Modestobacter italicus: one gene and its partner. The protein of the gene in region 1 interacts with the protein of each later gene in a pairwise test. Links are inferred from orthologs where the notes say so. Each region holds a gene or a part of one and is shown on either strand. Other genes may lie near its edges.

What was found.
Region 2: the proteins of MODMU_RS26395 (region 1) and MODMU_RS16510 interact in binary tests that used the Escherichia coli proteins (3 or more experiments, as listed by UniProt). The link is inferred for Modestobacter italicus from one-to-one orthologs.

The regions. Positions count from the first base shown.
Region 1 is NC_017955.1:5,542,729-5,554,586, reverse strand. What follows is about bases 4,613-7,709. They hold MODMU_RS26395 (transglycosylase domain-containing protein), read left to right. Parts: upstream 4,613-4,975; coding sequence 4,976-7,444; downstream 7,445-7,709. Other genes in these bases: MODMU_RS26390 (glycosyltransferase family 87 protein), read left to right, coding at 7,469-7,709; MODMU_RS26400 (DUF5318 family protein), read left to right, coding at 4,613-4,855. Also shown: MODMU_RS26425 (MFS transporter), read right to left, coding at 1-790; MODMU_RS26420 (YqgE/AlgH family protein), read left to right, coding at 889-1,557; MODMU_RS26415 (hypothetical protein), read right to left, coding at 1,667-2,446; MODMU_RS26410 (inositol-3-phosphate synthase), read right to left, coding at 2,515-3,594; MODMU_RS26405 (PadR family transcriptional regulator), read right to left, coding at 3,665-4,273; more of MODMU_RS26400, read left to right, coding at 4,442-4,612; more of MODMU_RS26390, read left to right, coding at 7,710-9,013; MODMU_RS26385 (deoxyribonuclease IV), read right to left, coding at 8,968-9,783; rpsF (30S ribosomal protein S6), read left to right, coding at 9,939-10,226; MODMU_RS26375 (single-stranded DNA-binding protein), read left to right, coding at 10,229-10,726; rpsR (30S ribosomal protein S18), read left to right, coding at 10,762-10,998; rplI (50S ribosomal protein L9), read left to right, coding at 11,001-11,456. UniProt on the Escherichia coli protein: Cell wall formation. Synthesis of cross-linked peptidoglycan from the lipid intermediates.
Region 2 is NC_017955.1:3,448,267-3,453,211, reverse strand. What follows is about bases 3-2,934. They hold MODMU_RS16510 (peptidoglycan D,D-transpeptidase FtsI family protein), read left to right. Parts: upstream 3-524; coding sequence 525-2,345; downstream 2,346-2,934. Other genes in these bases: MODMU_RS16505 (UDP-N-acetylmuramoyl-L-alanyl-D-glutamate--2,6-diaminopimelate ligase), read left to right, coding at 2,462-2,934; ftsL (cell division protein FtsL), read left to right, coding at 3-479. In the rest of the region: more of ftsL, read left to right, coding at 1-2; more of MODMU_RS16505, read left to right, coding at 2,935-4,027; MODMU_RS16500 (UDP-N-acetylmuramoyl-tripeptide--D-alanyl-D-alanine ligase), read left to right, coding at 4,024-4,945. UniProt on the Escherichia coli protein: Essential cell division protein that catalyzes cross-linking of the peptidoglycan cell wall at the division septum. Required for localization of FtsN.

The DNA of each region.
Region 1 (11,858 bases):
ACAGCAGCAGGGTCATCAGCGTCAGCAACCCGTAGAAGACCCGGTGCACGGCCATCACCGAGAGCACCGCGGTGGCCGGCGGGTGCGCCAGCACGTGCCGGGCGCCGGCGACCATGCCGTGCAGCACGTCCCGCGCGCTCACCGTGGCGGCCAGCGTCAGGTGGTCCGGGCCGAGGTAGGGCCGGCGGAAGCCCGAGACGATGGCCGAGGCGCCCAGGTACGGGACGGCGGAGAACAGCGCGAGCGCGGCGTAGCCCCCGGGGCCGCGGCCGATGAGCTGGGTCGCGGCGATCGCCGCACCACCGCCGAGGACCGAGGAGATCGCTCCCGCTGTCGTGGACAGCGCGTTCGCCGACACCAGCGAGGGCTCGTCGGTGGTGTGCGGCAGCGCGGCGGACAGCGCGGACAGCACGAACCGGTTGACCGAGAACACCAGCAGCCCGGCGACGTAGAACCCGGCGCCCTGGACCGAGGCCAGCACCAGCGCGGCCACCGCGAGCACCAGGACGGCGCGGACCACGTTGGCGACCAGCAGCACCTGGCGGCGGCTCCACCGGTCCAGCCACACGCCCGCGAACGGCCCGACCAGGGAGTAGGGCAGCAGCAGCACGGCGAAACCGGCCGCGACGTCGATCGGGTCGGCGGCCGACTGCGGGTTGAACAGCACCGTGCCGGCCAGCGCCGCCTGGAAGACGCCGTCGCCGAACTGGGAGGACAGCCGGGTCAGCAACAGCCTGCGGAAGTCCCCGCGGCGGAGCAGGTGGCGCACGGTGGTGGGCGCATGCTGCACCCTCGCCACACTACGTCGCCTCCCGGTGACCGCCAGCCGAGCCGGGGGCGTGCGCTGCGCCGCCCCTCCGGCCCGTCGCTGAGGCACACTGGGAGGCGATGAACCCGGTGCCCTCGTCACCCGACCCCGAGCGTCGTCCGGCCGGACAGGCCGCCGGACGCCGTCGGCGTGACGCCGTCCCCGTCCTCTCCGTGGGCTGCCTGGACGACGTCCGGCCCGGGTCGCTGCTGGTCGCGATGCCCGCGCTCACCGACCCGACGTTCGCCGGTGGCGTGGTCTACGTGCTCGACCACTCCGACACCGGCACGATCGGCGTCGTGCTCGGCCGGCCCAGCGAGGTCGGCATCGCCGACGTCCTGCCCGGCTGGTCGGAGCTGGCCGTCGAGCCGGGCGTCTTCCACGTCGGCGGGCCCTGCGAGACCGACACCGCGCTGTGCCTGGCCACCCGCAGCGGGGACGGTCCGCTGGACCCCGACAGCGGCCTGCGCCTGGTCGCCGGCCGGGTGCACCTGGTCGACCTCGACGGCGACCCCGACCTGCTGGACGGCGAGATCGCGGGCCTGCGGGTGTTCGCCGGGTACGCGGGGTGGTCCGCCGGGCAGCTGGCCGCCGAGCTGGCCGAGGGTGCCTGGGCCTGCGTGGACGGCGAGCCGGGCGACGTGCTGGCCGAGGTCTCCGGCCCGGAGCTGTGGCGGGCGGTGCTGCGCCGCCAGTCCGGCCGGCTGGCCGTGCTGTCGACCGCTCCGGCGGACCCCTCCGCGAACTGACCTGGCGGCCCGGCGGCTGCGTGTCGCTGGTCCCGAGCGCCCGGAGCTGGTAGGAAAGAGGCACAGGAGGGGGCGACCTGGGGAAGAGGCCGCCCCCTCCTGCTTCGTCTCAGATCCCCAGCGCCGCGGCGATGTCCGGGTGCTGCGTGGTGTCCACCGTGTCCGTGTCGGCCGGCAGCGTGATGTCCCGCGGCCCGTGGTCGGCGAGGGTGATCGTCACCTGGAAGTCCTGCACCTCGGTCACGTACTGGACCAGCAGCTCGCTGTCCGCGGCCACCGAGATCTCCGCGCCGGTGCCGCTGCGGAACACCGATGCCAGCTCCCCGTTCACCGACTGCGAGCCGGCCCAGGTGTAGGCCTCGAAGGACCGCGGGTCGTCGGCCGCGCGCGCCGACAGCCGGGTCACCATCTGCACCAGCACGTCCAGCAGCGAGGCGGTGCCGGTCGAGCCGCTGGTGACGAGCGGGCGGCGGGCGTAGGTGGCCGCGGGCAGGCCTGCGGCGGTGAGCGCGTCGGCCAGGCCGGGGACGTCGCCCTGCCACAGGTCGGTCTCGCTGAAGAACAGCGTCCGGGTCTCCTCGGGCTGCCCGTTCTCGTAGGTGGTGACCGCCTGCGCCCGGCCGGTGTCCCGGCTGAAGTCGACCTCGCCGGTCAGGGTGAGCACGGCACCCTCCGCGTAGGGCGCGCTGACCTCGAAGTCGGCGCCGCCGGCCTGGCGGTCGGCGTAGAGCACCTGGGCCAGCGTGTCGGCCTCGGCGGAGGTGATCGGGTCACCGGGCGCCCGGTCGGGTGCGTCGTCCTCGCTGCACCCGGCGAGCACCGCGACGAGCGCCGCGACGGCCGCCAGCACGACCAGCCGGACCGGACCGGGACGACGGGGTGAGCGCATGCCGGAGAGCCTAGGAGGAACGGCTGAGGGGCCCGGACCGACCAGGTCCGGGCCCCTCAGCGGGTGACTCAGCGCTCGATGTCGCCGCGGATGAACGCCTCGACGGCGTCACGCGCCTCGCTGTCGTCGTACTGCACCGGCGGGCTCTTCATGAAGTACGAGGACGCCGACAGGATCGGGCCGCCGATGCCGCGGTCCTTGGCGATCTTCGCGGCCCGGACGGCGTCGATGATGATGCCGGCCGAGTTCGGGGAGTCCCAGACCTCGAGCTTGTACTCCAGGCTCAGCGGGACGTCGCCGAACGCGCGGCCCTCGAGGCGGACGTAGGCCCACTTGCGGTCCGACAGCCACGGCACGTGGTCCGACGGGCCGATGTGCACGTTGTCCTTGCCCATGTCCCGGTCGACCTGGCTGGTGACCGACTGGGTCTTGGAGATCTTCTTGGACTCCAGGCGCTCGCGCTCGAGCATGTTCTTGAAGTCCATGTTGCCGCCGACGTTGAGCTGCATGGTGCGGTCCAGCTGCACGCCGCGGTCCTCGAACAGCTTGGCCAGGACGCGGTGGGTGATCGTGGCGCCGACCTGGCTCTTGATGTCGTCGCCGACGATCGGCACGCCGGCGGCGGTGAACTTGTCCGCCCACTCCTTGGTGCCGGCGATGAAGACCGGGAGGGCGTTGACGAAGGCGACCTGCGCGTCGATCGCGGCCTGGGCGTAGAACTCCGCCGCCTGCTGCGAGCCGACCGGGAGGTAGCAGACCAGCACATCGGCGCCGGACTCGCGGAGCGCGGTGACCATGTCGACCGGGGCGTCGTCGGACTCCTCGACGATCTCGCGGTAGTACTTGCCGAGCCCGTCGAGGGTGGTGCCGCGCTGGACGGTCACGCCCAGCGGCGGGACGTCGGAGATCTTGATGGTGTTGTTCTCGCTGGCGAAGATGGCCTCGGACAGGTCGCGGCCGACCTTCTTGGCGTCGACGTCGAACGCGGCGACGAACTCCACGTCGGACACGTGGTAGTCGCCGAACCGGACGTGCATGAGGCCGGGGACCGACGCGGACTCGTCCGCGTCGCGGTAGTACTCGACCCCCTGGACGAGCGAGGCGGCGCAGTTGCCGACGCCGACGATGGCGACCTTGACCGATGCCATGGACTGTCTCCCTCCGGCGGGCCCTCCCGGGCCCGGACTGTGTGTGCTGATCTCGTGCTGGTGGTGCAGCTCAGGTGGTGCGGGGTGGTGCGGTCTCGGGGGGCTGCTCGCGGGCGGCCTCGGCGCGGGCGTCGTCCTTCTCGTGGTCGATCAGCTCGGTGAGCCAGCGGACCTCGCGGTCGACGGAGTCCAGACCGTGGCGCTGCAGCTCGAGGGTGTAGCGGTCGAGCTTCTCCTGGGTGCGCCGCAGCGAGTCCATGAGCCGGTCGCGCTGCCGCTCGACGGTGCGCCGCCGGCCCTCGAGGATGCGCAGCCGGACGTCGGCGGCGGTGTGCCGGAAGAACGCCAGGTGGACGCCGAAGCGGCCCTCGTCGTCGTAGGCCTCCGGGCCGGTCGAGCTGACCAGCTCGGCGAACCGCTCCTTGCCCTCGGCGGTGATCGCGTACACGACCTTGCCGCGGCGCCCGGTCAGCGCCGGGGCGTCGGCCGGCAGCAGCGAGCGCGGGGTCGGGTCGTCGCTGGCGATCAGCCCGGCGGCCTGCATCCGCTTGAGCGCCGGGTAGAGCGACCCGTAGGAGATCGACCGGAGGCCGCCGAGCACGGCGGCGAGCTCCTTGCGCAGCTCGTAGCCGTGCATGGGCGACTGCTGCAGCAGCCCCAGGATGGCGAACTCCAGCACGGCGCCACCTCCTGGTCACTCGGCTGTCGCCGGATCGATGTATCGGTACGATACATCCGGGCGCAGCAGTGCGCACAGCAGGGGCGGGCAGCTCACGCCCGCCCCAGGAGCCCCGTGTCGACATCCGGAGAGGGTCACCAGCAGGGCTCCGTTGCGTACATTGGCGCCGTGCCCGGACGACGGTCGGTGGTGGACTACGCGCTGCAGAGGCGCGCGCTGCTGGCCGAGGTGCACGCCGGGCGGACCGGTCTGTTCGAGGTGTGCGACGCCAGCCCGTACCTCTCCCGGGCGGCGAAGTACCACGGTGAGCCGACCGACTCCCCGTGCCCGATCTGCCGCCGGGAGCGGCTGGCCCTGGTCAGCTACGTCTACGGTGACGGGCTCGGGCCGGTGTCGGGTCAGGCGAAGACCGGGCGCGAGCTGGCCCGGATGGACGCCGCGCAGGACGAGTTCGCCGTGTACACCGTCGAGGTGTGCCGCGGCTGCGGCTGGAACCACCTCGTCACCTCCTACGTCCTGGGCGCCGAACCGGTCCCGGGTCGCGCACCACGCAGGACCCGCCGCCGGGCGGCGACCGAGTAGTCGCTGCCGGCCGTGCGCCGCCGCCTGCCCGCTGCGCACACAGCTGAAGACGTCACCCCGGGGGCTGGCCTGCGACCACGTCGCGGTCCGCCCCCCACGACTGCAGGAAGGGGCCACCGCGTGCCTCCCCACGACCAGACCGCCCGGGTCGGCTCCGCCGGCTCGGGCCGCCGCCCACCGCAGGCCCGCAGCGCCGGGTCCGGGAGCAGCGGGGCCGGCGCCGCACGCCGGCCGGCGGCCGGCGGCCGGGCCCGCGCCTCCTCCCCGGCCCGCCCCGCCGGTGGCGGCGGCGGTGGCCGTCCCCCGGCGAAGCCGCCCACGGGCGGCAACCGGCCCGGTGGCAGCGGCAGCGGCCGCGGCAGGCCGCCGGGTGGCGGGAAGAAGAAGCGCACCGGCAAGCAGCGGCGGCGTCGCTGGCTGAAGGTCCTCGTCGGGTTGTTCGTGAGCTCGCTGGTGCTGCTCGGCGTCTTCGTCGGCGTGGTGTACGCCTCGACCGACGTCCCGACGCCGGAGTCGGTGACCAACCAGCAGACGACGATCGTCTACTACTCCGACGGCGTCACCGAGATGGCCCGGCTGGGCAGCGAGAACCGGATCGAGGTCGGCCTGGACCAGGTCTCGGAGCCCGCGCGGAACGCGATCCTGGCGGCGGAGAACCGGAACTTCTACAACGACCCGGGCATCTCCTTCACCGGCATCGTCCGGGCGGCGTGGAACAACCTGACCGGCGGCTCCACCCAGGGTGGCTCGACGATCACCCAGCAGTACGTGAAGAACGCGTTCCTGAGCTCGGACCAGACGTTCAGCCGCAAGTTCAAGGAGCTCTTCCTCTCCATCAAGCTGGACAACGAGTACTCCAAGGACGAGATCCTGGAGAACTACCTGAACACCATCTACTTCGGCCGCGGCGCGTACGGCATCGAGGCGGCGGCGGAGACCTACTTCGGCGTCAAGGCCGCCGACCTCACCGCCGAGCAGGGCGCCGTCCTGGCCGTGCTGGTGCGCAGCCCGAACTACTACGACCCGGAGTCCAACCCCGAGGAGGCGCAGGACCGCTGGGGCAGGGTCCTGGACGCCATGGTCGAGCAGGGCTGGTTCGACTCCGCCGCGCGGGCGGCCGCGCAGTACCCGGTCGCGCTCCCCGACGACGGTGCCGGCCTGGGCATCCCCTCGGGCCCCGAGGGGCTCATCGTCGACCAGGTGCTCGCCGAGCTCGAGGGCTCGTCCTACGGCTACACCGACGTGGAGACCCAGGGCCTGCGGGTCACGACCACGGTGGACAAGCGCTACCAGGACGCCGCGGTCGCCTCGGTCAACGACGTGATGGAGGGCGAGGACGTCGGGCTGCTGCGCGAAGCGCTCGTCTCGGTCGACCCCCGGACCGGCGGCGTGCTGGCCTACTACGGCAACGCGGCGCGCACCAGCGAGGACCCCAACGCCGACACGACCGACTACGCCCAGGCCTACAAGCAGCCGGGGTCGTCGTTCAAGCCGTACACGCTGGCCACCGCCCTCAGCGAGGGGATCAGCGTCGACGCGCGGCGGGACGGCAGCTCGCCGCAGACGTTCAAGGACCGCACCAAGCCGGTGGTCAACTCCGGCAACGCCCAGTGCGCGGCGTGCACCCTGCGGGAGGCGATCACCCGCTCGCTGAACACCACCTTCTACGGCCTGGCCTACGAGGTCGGACCGGCGAAGGTCGCCGAGACGGCCCGGGCGGCGATGGGCATCGGCGACCAGTGGCCCGACAGCCCGTCGGTGCCCGAGGCGCTGCGCGGCAAGACGTCGCTGGCCAGCCCGGAGAACGGGCAGACCGGCAGCGCGATCGGGATCGGTGAGTACGAGGTGCGGCCGATCGACCAGGCCGTCGGCTTCGCCACCCTCGCCGCCGGTGGCGTCTACCACCAGCGGCACTTCGTCGCCCAGGTCGCCGACGGCGAGGGCACGGTGCTCAAGTCGGTCGACGGCAGCGAGACCGCCCAGCAGGTCATCCCGGCCGACGTCGCCAGCGACACCACCTTCGCGCTCGAGGGGGTCGCCGCGTACTCCAAGCGCCCGCTCGACGGCAACCGGCCCGTGGCCAGCAAGACCGGCACCCAGGGGCTGAACGCCACCGACAACTCCGACGCCTGGATGGTCGGCTACACCCCGTCGATCTCCACCGCGGTGTGGATGGGCAGCCAGGGTCTCGCCCCCATCACCAACGTGCAGGGCAAGATCATCTACGGGTCCGGCCTGCCGGGGCAGATCTGGCAGGAGTTCATGGACACCGTGCTCGACGGCACCCCCGAGGAGCCGCTGCCGACCAAGGCGATCATCAAGGGCGACACCGGCAAGGGCGTCGCCGCGGAGACCACCCAGGCACCGGCGCCCACCACCACCGCCCAGGCGCCCGCGACGACCAGCCAGGCGCCGCGGCAGACGACGACCTCCACGCCGTCCTACAGCCGGCCGACACCGTCGTTCAACCGGCCGACCCCGCCGACGCAGAGCGAGGAGCCCCCGGTGACCGACACCTCGCCGTCACCGGTGGACCCGGTGCCGACCACGCCGGGGGGCGTGCCGATCCCGACGCAGTCCAACCGGTGAGCCGCCGGCAGGCAGACTGATGCAGTGAGCGCGACACCGACGGGCCCGTCCGTCCCGGCCGACCAGCCGGGGGGCGGGCCCGAGGTGTCCTCCCCGCCGCAGGTGGCCGCACCGCCCTGGCCCGACCGCGTCGTCCCGACCTGGACCGACCCGGTCGCCGTCCAGGCCAGCGAGGCGGTGGGCGGCCCGTGGGGCCGGCACGCGGTGACCGGGCGGGCGCTGTTCTGGACGCCGCTGCGGGTCTGCCTGCTGTTCACCGTGCTGGTGCTGAGCGTCGCCTGGGCCAAGCAGGCACCCTGCGCGGACGGCGACTGGAGCGGGTCCAAGCAGTACACGCACCTCTGCTACAACGACGCCGTCCCGCTGTTCGGCATCCACGGCCTGGCCGCCGGCGAGGTGCCCTACCTGGACTCCGCGGTCGAGTACCCGGTGCTCAGCGGCGGGCTGATGCAGCTGGCGGCGGTGGTCGCCCGGGGGTACGACGGGCTGGCCGCCGGCAGCGGGCTGCTGCCGGACTCGGTGCCGGTGCAGACCTACTACGTCGTCACCTGCCTGCTGCTGTCGGTGCTGGCGCTGGTCGTCACCCGCGGCGTGCTCGGGCTGACCGGTCGCCGGCCGTGGGACGCCGCCATGGTCGGCCTCTCCCCCGTGCTGCTCTTCTACGCCTTCACCAACTGGGACCTGCTCGCGGTCGCGCTGACCACGCTGGGCATGTGGGCCTGGGCCCGGCAGCGCCCGGTGGTCGCCGGGGTGCTCCTCGGGCTGGGGATCGCGGCGAAGCTCTACCCGGTGCTGGTCCTCGGCGTGCTGCTCGTGCTGTGCCTGCGGGCCGGCCGGCTCCGGCCGTGGTGGACGACGGCGGTCACCGCGGGGCTGGCCTGGCTGGTGGTCGACCTGCCCATCGCCGTCCTGGCGCCGGAGAACTGGGCCCGCTTCTTCGAGCTGAACGGCACCCGCCCGGCGAACCCGGAGAGCATCTGGGCGATCGCGCTGCACTGGTTCCCCGGCTTCCTCGACGGGCCGCTGGCCGAGGGCGAGAGCCCGACGGTGCTCAACGCGACCGTCGCCGTGCTGCTGGTGCTCTGCGCGGCCGGGGTCGCCTGGCTGGCGCTGGCGGCACCGCTGCGGCCGCGGCTGCCGCAGCTGGCGTTCCTGCTGGTCGCCGCGTTCCTGCTGGTGAACAAGGTGTACAGCCCGCAGTACGCGCTGTGGCTGCTCCCGCTGGCGGTGCTGGCCCGGCCGCGCTGGCGCTCGCTGCTGCTGTGGCAGGCGACCGAGGCGCTGGTCTGGACGATGACGATGCTGTACTACCTCGGCGCGGACAACCGGGGTGTGGACGTCGAGTGGTTCTACCTCGCCGTCGGCCTGCGGGACGCCGCCCTGCTGCTGCTCATGGCGCTGGTCGTGCACGAGATCTGGCACCCCGACACCGACCTGGTGCGCCGCAGCTGGCCCGGCACCGACGACCCCGCCGGTGGCTTCCTCGACGGCGCCCCGGATGTGGTGACGCTGCGCCGCCGGCGTCAGCCGGCCAGCGCCTCCCGCAGCAGCGAGATCTCCTCGGCGTGACCGGCGGCGTCGCCGGGCGTCTCCAGCACGACCGGCGCCCCGGCGGCGCGGGCGACGCCGACCAGCAGCTCCAGCGGGATCTCCCCCGCGCCCAGCGGCGCGTGCCGGTCCCGGCCGGAGCCGGCGGGGTCGCGGCTGTTGTTGAGGTGCACCAGGTCGATCCGCCCGGTGACGGCCCGGACGTCGTCCACCACCCGGGTCAGGTCCCAGCCGGCGGCCCAGGCGTGGCAGGTGTCGAGCACGAAGCCCGCCCCGAACTCGCCCACGGCCTCCCACAGCCGGGCGACGGCCTCGAGCTCGCGGGCCATCGCGTTGTCGCCGCCGGCGGTGTTCTCGATGAGCACCGGGATCCCGAAGCCGCCGTCCTCGGCCTGCCGGGCGAAGGTCTTGCGCCAGTTGTCCACGCCCGCGGCCGGGTCGTCCTTGGCCAGCACGTGGCCGCCGTGCACGACCATGCCGGCCGCCCCGATCGCGGCAGAGGCGGCCGCGTGCTGGCCGAGCAGCTTGCGGCTGGGGATGCGGATCCGGTTGTTCGTCGAGGCGACGTTGACGATGTACGGCGCGTGCACGAAGACGGCGACGTCGGAGCCGAGCAGCGCCTCGGCGTCCGGGCGGGGCAACGGCTTCTTCCAGCCCTGCGGGTCGGCCAGGAACACCTGGACGGCGTCGGCGTCCACCTCCGCCGCGCGGGCCAGCGGGCCGCCGGCGTCGAGCTCGTTGTCCTCGGTCAGGCCCGGTCCGACGTGCACGCCGATCAGCTGGTCAGCCACCCGGGCGACCCTACCGACCGCCGCTGGTAGCCTGATCGGTGCGCGTCCCGTCCGATCCCGCTCCCGCGGGCTCTCGCCGGGGCGTGCGACGCGTGTACGACCCTCCTGCTGCAGATGTACTGCGGCCGCTGAGACCAGAGGAGGTGGGGTTCTCCGTGCGTCACTACGAACTGATGATCATCCTCGATCCCGAGCTCGAGGAGCGGACCATCGCTCCCAGCCTGGACCGATTCCTGACCGTCGTCACCAACTCCGGTGGCACCGTCAAGACCGAGATCTGGGGCCGCCGTCGGCTGTCCTACGAGATCAAGAAGAACGTCGAGGGCATCTACGCCATCGTCGACATCAGCGCCGAGCCCGCCGCGGTCGCCGAGCTGGACCGCCAGCTCAACCTGAACGAGTCGGTCCTGCGCACCAAGCTGATGCGGCCCGAGGCGCACTGACCATGGCCGGCGAGACCGTCATCACCGTCATCGGCAACCTCACGGCCGACCCGGAACTGCGGTTCACGCCGTCCGGCGCAGCCGTCGCCAACTTCACCGTGGCCTCGACGCCCCGCACCTTCGACCGCCAGTCGCAGGAGTGGAAGGACGGCGAGGCGCTGTTCCTCCGCTGCAACGTGTGGCGCCAGGCGGCGGAGAACGTCGCCGAGTCGCTCACCCGCGGCTCGCGGGTCATCGTCTCCGGCCGGCTGAAGCAGCGTTCCTTCGACACGAAGGAAGGCGAGAAGCGCACCGTCATCGAGCTCGAGGTCGACGAGATCGGCCCCTCGCTCCGCTACGCCACGGCCAAGGTCACCCGCGCCGCCCGCAGTGAGGGCGGCGGCGGTGGTGGCGGCTTCGGCGGCGGCGGCAACGGCGGTGGCGGCGGCGGCTTCTCCGGCGGCGGGGCCAGCGACCCCTGGTCGACCCCGCCGGCGTCGTCCGACGAGCCCCCCTTCTGATCCTCTCTCCCTGAACTGATCTCTGGAGAACCCCAGTGCCCAAGCCCCCCATCCGCAAGGTCAAGAAGAAGGTCTGCCAGTTCTGCAAGGACAAGGCGACCTACATCGACTACAAGGACACGACCCTGCTGCGGAAGTTCATCTCCGACCGCGGCAAGATCCGTGCCCGCCGCGTCAGCGGCAACTGCAGCCAGCACCAGCGTGACGTCGCCGTGGCCGTGAAGAACAGCCGCGAGATGGCCCTGCTGCCCTACACCTCGACGGCGCGCTGATCATGAGTGCATCGAAGCTGATCCTGACCCAGGAGGTCACCGGCCTCGGTTCCGCCGGGGACACCGTCGAGGTGAAGGGCGGGTACGCCCGCAACTACCTCCTGCCCCGCGGGCTGGCCATCGTGTCCACCCGGGGTGCCGAGAAGCAGGTCACCAGCCTGCGCCGGGCCCGTGCGGCCCGCGACGTGCGCTCCCTCGAGGAGGCGCAGGCCGTGGCCGCCCGTCTGTCCGGTCTCACCGTGACGCTGCCCGCCCGCTCGGGTGACGGTGGCCGCCTGTTCGGGCGGATCACCACCGCCGACGTCGCCGCTGCGGTCACCGCGGCCGGCGGCCCGGAGCTCGACCGCCGCCGGATCGAGCTGCCCAGCAGCATCAAGAGCGTCGGCACCCACACCGTCACGGTGCGGGTGCACCCGGAGGTCTCCGTCCCGGTCACCCTGGACGTCGTCGCCGGCTGATCCACAGCGCAGTCCCCACGAGGGGCGTCGGACTCCGGTCCGGCGCCCCTCGTGGCGTTCCCGGGGCACGGTGACCGTCCCGCCGTGTCGACTCCGGCAGGCGGACGGCGGGTGAACGGACGTCCCGCCCGGGCGTGGCCGCCCGGCGCCGCCGTGGGCCGGGTGCGGCGCGTCACGTCCGACCCGGCCGACCCGGCGTGACGCGTGTGACCTGCGGGGACTCCGCGACACGCCCGGGCGTACGGATCGTCGACGACGGGCCGACTTTCTCCTGTCCACACCCCGGGAGAGGCCTGATCGCAGGTGACGGGCCGGTGGCGGGGACACGACGGGCGTGCGTCCCCCGCGGTCTCCACACGGTGACCGGCTCTGTCCACCGACTTGTCCACAAGTTGTGCAGAT
Region 2 (4,945 bases), 2.1 Mb from region 1 along the record:
TGCACCTGCCACGCACCGGCGCGACCCGGCGCAGCGGGCCGGTCGCGTCCGGGCCGCACCTGCGCCTGGTGCCACCGGCCCGCACCACGCCCACCCGGGTGCCCGCCCGGGCCCGGGCCACCGGCCGCCGCCGGGCGCCGTTCGTGGTGCTGCTCGTCGGTCTGCTGGTGACCACCGTGCTCGGCCTGCTGCTGCTCAACACGGCCGTCGCGGTGGACTCCCTGGACGCCACCCAGCAGCGCCAGGCCAACGCCGAGCAGGCCGAGGTGGTCGACCGGCTGGAGCAGCAGGTGATCGCCGCCGACACCGCGGCGCAGCTGGCCCGGGTCGCCGCCGCCGCCGGCCTGGTCCCGCCCGGGGCGGCGGCCCACCTGGTGCTGCAGCCCGACGGCAGCTCGGTGCTGCTGGGCACCGCCACGCCGGCGCCGCCCGCCGTCCCCGCCGTCCCTGACCCCGCCGCACCGACCCCGGGGAACTGAGCCGTGCCGCCAGCAGGTCCACCGCCGCCCTCCCGGTCCAGCGGGGTGCGGCGCACCCCCGGTCGCGGCACCGGCCCGGCCGGCCGGGGCGACCTGCGGCCGCGCCGGGAGGCGGGCAGCCGGCGCCGGCAGCCGCTGGGCATGCTGCAGCGGGACGCCCGCAACCGCTGGGGGCTGGTCTTCCTGATCGCCCTGCTGGTGATCGTCGTCGGCCGGCTGGTCGTCCTGCAGGGCGTCGACGGCGCCTCCTACGCGCAGGCGGCCACCAACGACCGGATGCGCACCTACCCGATCGAGGCCGTCCGCGGGGAGATCACCGACCGGACCGGCAACGTGCTCGCCTACTCCGTGGACGCTGAGCGGGTCACCGCCGACCCCTCCGTCGTCACCGACCCGACCCGCACCGCGCTGGCGCTCACCACGCTGCTGGACGTGCCGGTCGCCGACCTGGTCGAGAAGCTCTCCCGTGACACCCGGTACGTCGTGCTGGCCGACCAGGTGGCCACCGACGTCACCGACCAGGTCCGGGCGCTGCCGCTGGCCACCCGGACCGGGCTCGCGTTCGAGGACGACCCGGTCCGGCTCTACCCCGCCGGCGCCGTCGGCGGGCAGGTCGTCGGGTTCGTCGGCAAGGACGGCGACGGGCTGGCCGGCATCGAGCAGACCTACCAGGACGTGCTGGCCGGCACCGACGGCGAGAAGCGGGTCGAGGTCGACGGCAGCGGCAACCAGATCCCCTCGGGCATCGACGAGTCCACCCCGGCCACCGACGGCGGCACCGTGCAGCTCACCCTGGACGAGGACCTGCAGTTCGTGGTGCAGCAGCGGCTGGACGCGGCCTGCGCCGACGGCGACACCACCTCGGCGTCGGCGGTCGTGCTGGACGTGCAGACCGGTGAGGTCGCCGCGATGGCCGGCTGCCCCGGGTACGACCCCGGCCGCTACAACGAGACCGACCCGGACCTGCTGGGCAACCCGGTGGTCTCCGACGTCTACGAGCCCGGCTCGGTGATGAAGGCGGTGACCGCCGCCGCCGCCATCGAGGAGGGCAAGGCCACCAAGGACACCGTGCTCGACGTCCCCGGCCACATCCAGGCCGGCGACGTCGTGGTCACCGACGCCACCGACCACCCCGTGAAGAAGTTCACCGTCACCGGCGTGCTCGCCAAGTCCAGCAACGTCGGCGCGATCATGCTGGCCCGCGAGATCGGCAACAGCACCCTGGAGCGGTACCTGCAGGCCTTCGGCATCGGCTCGGAGACCGGCATCGAGCTGCCCGGGGAGAGCGCCGGCATCCTGGAGCCCTCGGCCGACTGGACGGAGAGCCGCGCGGCCAACGTGCCGATCGGGCAGGGCGTGTCGGTGACCACGCTGCAGATGGCGTCGGTGTACCAGACCCTGGCCAACGGGGGCGTGCGCATCCCGCCGCGGGTCGTCTCCTCGGTCACCGCCGCCGACGGCACGGTCACCGAGGCGCCCCGGCCGGCCGCCACCCGGGTGGTCAGCGCGGACACCGCCGGCCAGCTGACCTACATGCTGGAGGCGGTGGTCGGCAAGGGCGGCACCGCGCCGCTGGGCGAGGTCGACGGCTTCCGGGTGGTCGGCAAGACCGGCACCGCGCAGCGCGCCAACCCCGACTGCGGCTGCTACGCCGGCGGCGGCTACTTCACCACCTTCGTCGGCTACGCACCGGCCGACGACCCGCAGTACGTCGTCGCCGTGGACCTCGAGCGCCCGACCAGCGCGGCCGAGGGCGGCCAGGTCGCCGCACCGGTGTTCTCCGACGTCATGCGCTACGCGCTCACCGCCGGGGGCGTCGTCCCCTCCGGGACGCCCCGCCCCGCCTTCACCCTCCAGGTCGACTGAACCCCCGACCGGGCCCGGACCCGGCACGCCGGCCCGGGCAGGACGCAGGCGACCGACACGAGGACGAACCGGTGGTCATCGGGCCTGCGGGTCCGCCGCCGGTAGATTGGAGCCCCGTGAGTCCGACCGTGCCCGGGTCGGTGCCCCGGCCTGCGGGGAACCGCCCGCTCCCCCTCGCCGAACTGGCCGACCTGATCGGTCCGCCGGTCCAGGGCGACCCCGCCACCCCGGTCGGCGGGGTGACCCTCGCGTCGACCACGGTCGGGCCGGGCGACCTCTACGCCGCGCTGCCCGGTGCCCGCACCCACGGCGCCCGCTACGCCGCCGACGCCGCCGCGCGCGGCGCGGTCGCCGTGCTCACCGACCCGGCCGGGGAGGCCGAGGCCCGGGCCACCGGCCTGCCCACCTGCGTCGTCGACGACCCGCGGGGGGTGCTGGGCGCGGTGGCCTCCCGGGTGCACGGCCGCCCCAGCGAGCAGCTGACCGTGCTGGGCATCACCGGTACCAACGGCAAGACGACGACGAGCTACCTGGTCGAGGCCGGGCTGGCCGCCGCCGGCTGGACCAGCGGGCTGATCGGCACCGTGCAGACCCGCACCCGCGGGCGCGACGCGGCCGGCGCCCCGGTGACCACCGCGCTGCCCAGCACCCGGACCACCCCGGAGGCGACGGACCTGCACGCGCTGCTGGCCTCGATGGTGGCCTCGGGCGTGCGCGCCGTGGTCATGGAGGTCTCCAGCCACGCGCTGGTCATGGGCCGGGTCAACGGCGTCCGCTTCGCCGCGGCCGGGTTCACCAACCTCTCCCGCGACCACCTGGACTTCCACGGTGACCCGGAGAGCTACTTCCAGGCCAAGGCGCTGCTGTTCGACGGGCGGGCCGCGGTCGAGGTCGTCGACGTCGACGACCCGGCCGGCCGGCGGCTGGTCGAGCCCGGAACGGTCACCGTCAGCACCGCCGGGGCGCCCGCCGACTGGTCGGCGAGCGACGTCGCGGCGGTGGGCACCGGCGGCTCGACGTTCACCCTGCACGGGCCCGGCGGCCGCAGCTGGCCCGGCCGGCTCCGGCTCCCCGGCGGCTTCAACGTCGCCAACGCCGTCCTCGCCGTCGCCCTGCTCGACGCCGTCGGCATCCCGCCCGAGGTCGCGCTGGCCGGGCTCGCGGACACCGTGGTGCCGGGGCGGATGGAGCCGGTGGACGCCGGGCAGCCCTTCGTCGCCGTCGTCGACTACGCGCACACCCCGGACGCGGTGCAGACCGCGCTGGCCTCGCTGCGCGCCGCGACGGGCGGGCGGCTGCTCACCGTGCTGGGCTGTGGGGGTGACCGCGACCCGGGCAAGCGAGCGGCGATGGGCGCCGCTGCGGCGGCCGGCAGCGACGTCCTCGTGATCACCGACGACAACCCGCGCTCGGAGGACCCCGCCGCGATCCGGGCCGCGATGCGCGCGGGCACCGAGGAGGTGCCCGCCGGGCAGCGCGCGCAGGTGCTGGAGATCGGCGACCGGCGGGCCGCCCTCGCGGCCGCCGTCGCGGCGGCGCGGCCGGGTGACACCCTGCTGGTGGCCGGCAAGGGCCACGAGACGGGCCAGGAGGTGGGGGGTCGGGTGCTGCCCTTCGACGACCGAGACGTGCTCCGCGAGGTGCTCGAGCAGGGCCGCGGGGCCCGGACGGTGGACGCATGATCGAACTGACCCTCGCCGAGGTGGCTGCGGCCGTCGGCGGCGAGCTGGCCGGGGACCCCTCCGCCGTCGTCACCGGCGCGGTGCGGACGGACTCCCGGGCGCTGACGCCGGGCGACCTGTTCGTGGCGCTGCCGGGCGAGCGGGTGGACGGCGCGGACTTCCTGCCCGCCGCCGTCGCGGCCGGTGCGGCCGGTGCGCTGGCCACCCGGCCCGAGCCCGGGCTGCCGGTCGTCGTCGTCCCCGACCCGGTCGAGGCGCTGGGCCGGCTGGCCGGCGCGGTGCACCGCCGGCTGGTCGAGGGCGGCCTGGTGACCGTCGGGATCACCGGCTCCTCGGGCAAGACCTCGACCAAGGACCTGCTCGGCCAGGTGCTGGCCGCGGCCGGCCCGACGGTGAGCCCGGAGGGCTCCTTCAACAACGACATCGGCCTGCCGCTGACCGTGCTCAGCGCCGACCCCGCCACCCGGTCGCTGGTGCTGGAGATGGGCGCGCGCGGCCCCGGGCACATCGCCCGGCTGTGCCGCGTCGCCCGCCCGGACATCGGCGTGGTGCTCAACGTCGGCTCCGCGCACCTCGGCGAGTTCGGCAGCGCCGAGGTCATCGCCCAGAGCAAGGGCGAGCTGGTCGAGGCGCTGCCCGCCGAGGGCACCGCCGTGCTCAACGCCGACGACCCGCGGGTGCTCGGCATGGCCCCGCGCACCACGGCCCGGGTGGTCACCACCGGGCTGGGCGCCGACGCCGACGTCCGGGCCGCCGACGTCGACCTCGACGACGCCGCCCGGGCCCGGTTCACCCTGGTCGCCGGCGGTGAGGAGCACCCGGTCGCGCTGCAGGTCGTCGGCGCCCACCAGGTGGCCAACGCGCTGTCGGCCGCCGCCGCCGCGCTGGCCGCCGGCATGAGCCCCGGTGCGGTGGCCG